One region of the Micromonospora polyrhachis genome, then DNA from elsewhere that is predicted to be linked to it. Evidence: riboswitches for the same ligand, from Rfam matches in the RefSeq annotation. Region 1 holds a riboswitch; the other holds the start of a gene.
What was found. Region 1 has a riboswitch for cyclic di-AMP ahead of FHR38_RS17755 (coiled-coil domain-containing protein). Riboswitches for the same ligand answer to the same signal wherever they lie in the genome.

Region 1 (2,190 bases):
TGGGAGTCCGTACCGGTGGAGGCGGGTCGACCGCTGGCCGCGCCGAAGCCGGTCTTCCGCAAGCTCGACCCGTCGATCGTCGAGGAGGAACTGGCCCGGCTCGGCGGCTGACGTCGGTCCCGATCGTGACATCGGTCCCGACCACGTCGAGGCGACCGACGACGAGCCCGATCACGACGGAAGCGGCCCGGTCCTGGAGCATCCAGGGCCGGGCCGCCTTCGTTCGTTCCGTCCCACCGTCGGCAGGGCAGCGGTCGCCGCGCCCGGCCGGGACTCAAAGCATCGACACGTGTACGTGGTCGGTGTGATCGCTCGCCCCACTGTACGAGCTCCAGCCGGTCGCCGGCATCCAGATCTGCTTGTACCAGATCACGTAGTAGATACCGAGGCGGTCGGCGTTACGGACCAGGAACGCGGTGAGGTTGTTGCCGTACATCCGCTGGTCCTGGTTCTGTGCGGAGACGAAGCCCCGGTTGATCAACGACCAGTCGCAGGCGCGGCCCTTCGGGTGCTCGTACGGGCCACCTGAGCGGTAGCAGCCCACGAACCGGTTGAACCCGGCCTTCTTGACCTCCTTGTACATGTGCATCGTGCGTGGCGTGATGCAGCCGGAGGTCGTCGGGTCGTCCTGGTTGCACGACTCGCTCGGCCAGTCGCCGCTGGCCGTACGCGGGGCGGCCTTGGCCACCGGCGAGGTCGCGGTGACGAACCCCTTGGTCAGGCTCATCCCGCCGACCAGGGCGAGCGCCTTCTCCGCTTCCTTCTTCTGCTTCGTCATGATGGTCAGCTGCTTGTTCTGCTCCAGGATCTCGGCGTCGAGCTGGGCCTTGGCGCGTTCGGCGATGTCCCGGGCCTCGGTGAGTTCGCGCAGCTTCCGGTCGTTGAGCCGGTTCAGCTCGTCCAGCCGGCTCGCCCGCTCGACGAACGAGTCGGGGCTGTCACTCTCCAGCAGTACGGCAATTGCGCCGATCTTGCCCTGGCGGTAGGACTGGGCCGCGATCTGAGCCACCTGCGGGGCGAGTAGGTCGAGCCGCTCCTGGGCCTTTTGGAGTTCGAGGTTGAGAGCCTGTTGCCGCCGCTTCGACTGATCCAGCTTGGCCTTCGCCTGAATGTAGCCCCGGTTGGTCGACTCGATCACGTCGCGGAGCAGCGGCGTCTCGGTCTCGTTGGGAGTCTCGTTGGGTTCTGCCCAGGCCCGCTCGGCGGGTGCCACCAGGGCCACGGCGGTGAGTAGCGCCAGGATCGTCGTCAGCCAACCGCGCAGGGGTGCGGTCAAGATACCTTCCTTCCGTCGGCCGCCGATCGGGTTAGCTGACGGGTTCGGGGCGGAAGTGGCCCCTACCGCTTACTGCGGATTCACCCCACGAACACGGTTCCCCGATTCGCCCGGTCAGGCGATTAGGCGGCAGCCTCGCCGGCACCCGATGACGTGCCTTCTGGCGATTGCCGCCAGCGAGCCTACCCGACACCCCGGCAGGCCATCTATTTCGCCGGCACCGGCGAGAAAAGCGTTATCAGCCAGCGCCTTTCGGTAACCGTCTCGCTCTGTGTCGGCCTGCTGACACATCGGTCTTTCGTAATGTCGGCGAATGTGTGAAGTGGACACACGGCATCGACGTTCCGTTCTCGATTGGCGGCAGGGGCCCGCTCCCGGCTGGTTGCGCCGGATGGCGTACCTGGATATGTGATGCTGACGGTGATGAGCGATCAAACCGAGTCCCGCCGCCAACGCGCCGCGCGCCGGGCGGGGGAGTTTCCGTCCCCACCCGAGCCGCTGCCCCGTACGGTGATCGACAGCCACACCCACCTGGACATCACCGTGGCCGAGGCCGGGGTGACCGGCGGCCCGGCCGGTGCCGGTGACCCGTTCGCGGCGGGATCGGGCGACCCGGTCGCCGCCATGATCGAGGTGGCCGCCGGGGTCGGGGTCGACCGACTGGTGCAGGTCGGGGTCGACGTGGCCTCGTCCCGCTGGGGGGCCGAGGTGGCCCGGCAACATCGAGCGGTGGTCGCCACCGTCGCGCTGCACCCCAACGAGGCACCCCGACTCGCCGACCTGGACGAGGCGCTGCGCCAGATCGAGGCGCTCGCCGCCGAGGAGCGGGTACGCGGTATCGGCGAGACCGGGATGGACTTCTTCCGTACGGGGGACGAGGGGCGGGCCGCCCAGGAGCTGAGCTTCCGGGCGCA
Region 2 (2,190 bases), 1.8 Mb from region 1:
GTCGGCGACCGGTACGTACTGGAGGAGCTGCGGGCGTCCGGGCTGGCGCTCGGCGGCGAGCAGAGCGGGCATATCGTGCTGTCGGAGTACGCCACCACCGGCGACGGGGTGCTGACCGGCCTGCAACTGATGTCGCGGATGGCGGCGACGGGCCGATCGCTGGCGGATCTCGCCGCCGTGGTCGCGAAGCTGCCACAGGTGCTGATCAACGTTCCGGTCGGTGACCGGACCATCGGTGCCGGTGCTCCGGCAGTGCTCGCCGCGACAGCCGAGGCCGAGGCGGAACTGGGCGAGACCGGACGGGTGCTGCTGCGCCCGTCGGGCACCGAGCCGCTGGTCCGGGTGATGGTCGAGGCAGCCACACTGGAGTTCGCCGAGACGGTGGCGGAGCGGATTGCCGACGAGGTACGTCGAGCCAGCCCCGCCTCGGCATAGCGCGCCGGGCCGGGTAGCGCGTCTCCCCACTGCCGGGTTGGGAACGTCTGTCACTGCGCCAGTAGCAACAACCGTTCCCAAAACCCGCTCGCGTGGCAGGTTCCAGCGGAAACCGGTCGTGGGTGCCGGAGTTGGGGCCTAGTACACGGAATCATGCACGTGGTTTGTGTTGTCGCTGGACGGGTCGTCGCCGGCGCCGCTGTAGTAGTACCAACCCGCCGCCGACGTCCACACCTGGCGATGCCAGATGACATACAGCACGCCGAGCGTGTTGGCGTTGCGCACGAAGAACGCCGCGAGGTTGCCGCCGTAGACCTTGTCCTGACCCGTGGCGTCACCGCCGAACCCGTTGGCCCGGGCGGCGAAGTCGCACGTACGGCCCTTCGGGTGCTCATGGGACCCACCGGGGCCGGTAGCAGGAGTAATACCGCTTGAAGCCGGCGGCGTGCGCCTCCTTCATCGAGTGGATCATGCGCGGCGTGACGCAGCCCGTGGTGGTCGGGTCGTCGATGGTGCAGCTCTCCTTGGGCCCGCTGCCGTCCGCGTTGCGCGGTGCGGGCTTGGCCAGGGGCGAATTCGCGCTCATGTAGCCGGTGGCCTTGCCGCCGGCCTTGGCGAGCGCCGTCTCGGCGTCCTCCTTCTTGCCCATGATGTCGGCCCGGGCCGTCTGGGTGGCCACCTCGGCGTCGATCGACTTCTTCGCCGCGTCGGCGTCGGCCTTGAGCTTCTTGAGCCCGCCGAGCGTCTTGTCGTTGTACCGGTTGATCGTGTTCACCAGCATCGCCCGGCTCATGAGCCGCTCCGGGTCGGTGCTGTCGAGCAGGGCGGAGGCGGTGCGCAGGCCCCCCGCGCGGTACTCCGGGGCGGCCGTCGATCCAGTCGCGGTTGGCCTTTCGAGGGCCGTACCGAGCGTTATGTTCGCCGTGCTCCGGATGCCGCCTACCGAGTTGGCTGACGGGCTCGGGACGGAACAGCGCCCCTACCGTTGGTGCGGATTCACCCCGGTTGCCGCTGGCACCGAGGGATGCCGCGAGGCGGAGACCATGGTCGGACTACCGGCTGGTCACCGGTCGCGCATGTCCGAGAACGGGGTCGTCCGGTGGTGCAGCGTAGTTGCCCGACATCGTCGGCGGTGAATCGCATGGCAGCGGTCACCTTGTCGATCACCCGTCGCGTACATCCCATGGGAAATCCGATGAGCCCGGCGCGACGGACGCCTACGCTGCGTCCGCATGCGCCTGCTCCGCCGCAACCGGGACTTCCGTGTGTTGTTTCTCGCACGGTGCGTGTCCTTCGCCGGTGACTCGATCAGCATGATCGCGTTGCTGCTGCACGTCGCCGACTCGACCGGTCAGGGCCTCGCGGTCGCGGCGCTGCTGCTCGCCGGCGACTTCACACCGTCACTGCTCGCGCCGATCGCGGGGGCGCTCGCCGACCGGTTCGACCGGCGACGGCTGATGATCGTCTGTGAGCTCGTGCAGGGCGCGGTGGTCGCGATGATCGCGCTGTCCCTCCCCGCGCTGCCGCTGCTGCTGGTCCTGGTGGCGACCCGGGCCGTCGCCGGGCAGATCTTCCAGCCCGCCTCCCGGGCGGCGGTGCCGGCGCTGGTCCGGCGGGACGAACTCGAGGAGGCCAACGCCACCCTCGGCTTCGGCACCAACACGGCGGACCTGGGCGCGCCGCTACTCGCCGCCGCGCTGTTCCCGTTCTTCGGCACGACCGGGGTGCTGCTGGTCGACGCCGCCTCGTTCCTCG

Region 2: another riboswitch for cyclic di-AMP. It lies ahead of FHR38_RS09460 (hypothetical protein); the one in region 1 lies ahead of FHR38_RS17755 (coiled-coil domain-containing protein).

Annotation. Positions count from the first base shown of each region.
Region 1 covers NZ_JACHJW010000001.1:4,041,954-4,044,143, forward strand. Annotated here, with positions in the region: gene metG (methionine--tRNA ligase) at 1-111, shown strand, start outside; gene FHR38_RS17755 (coiled-coil domain-containing protein) at 275-1,276, opposite strand; cyclic di-AMP (ydaO/yuaA leader) riboswitch at 1,281-1,415, opposite strand; gene FHR38_RS17760 (TatD family hydrolase) at 1,688-2,190, shown strand, end outside.
Region 2 covers NZ_JACHJW010000001.1:2,279,903-2,282,092, reverse strand. Annotated here, with positions in the region: gene glmM (phosphoglucosamine mutase) at 1-435, shown strand, start outside; gene FHR38_RS33750 (VldE C-terminal domain-containing protein) at 574-861, opposite strand; gene FHR38_RS09460 (hypothetical protein) at 827-1,228, opposite strand; cyclic di-AMP (ydaO/yuaA leader) riboswitch at 1,357-1,482, opposite strand; gene FHR38_RS09455 (MFS transporter) at 1,668-2,190, shown strand, end outside.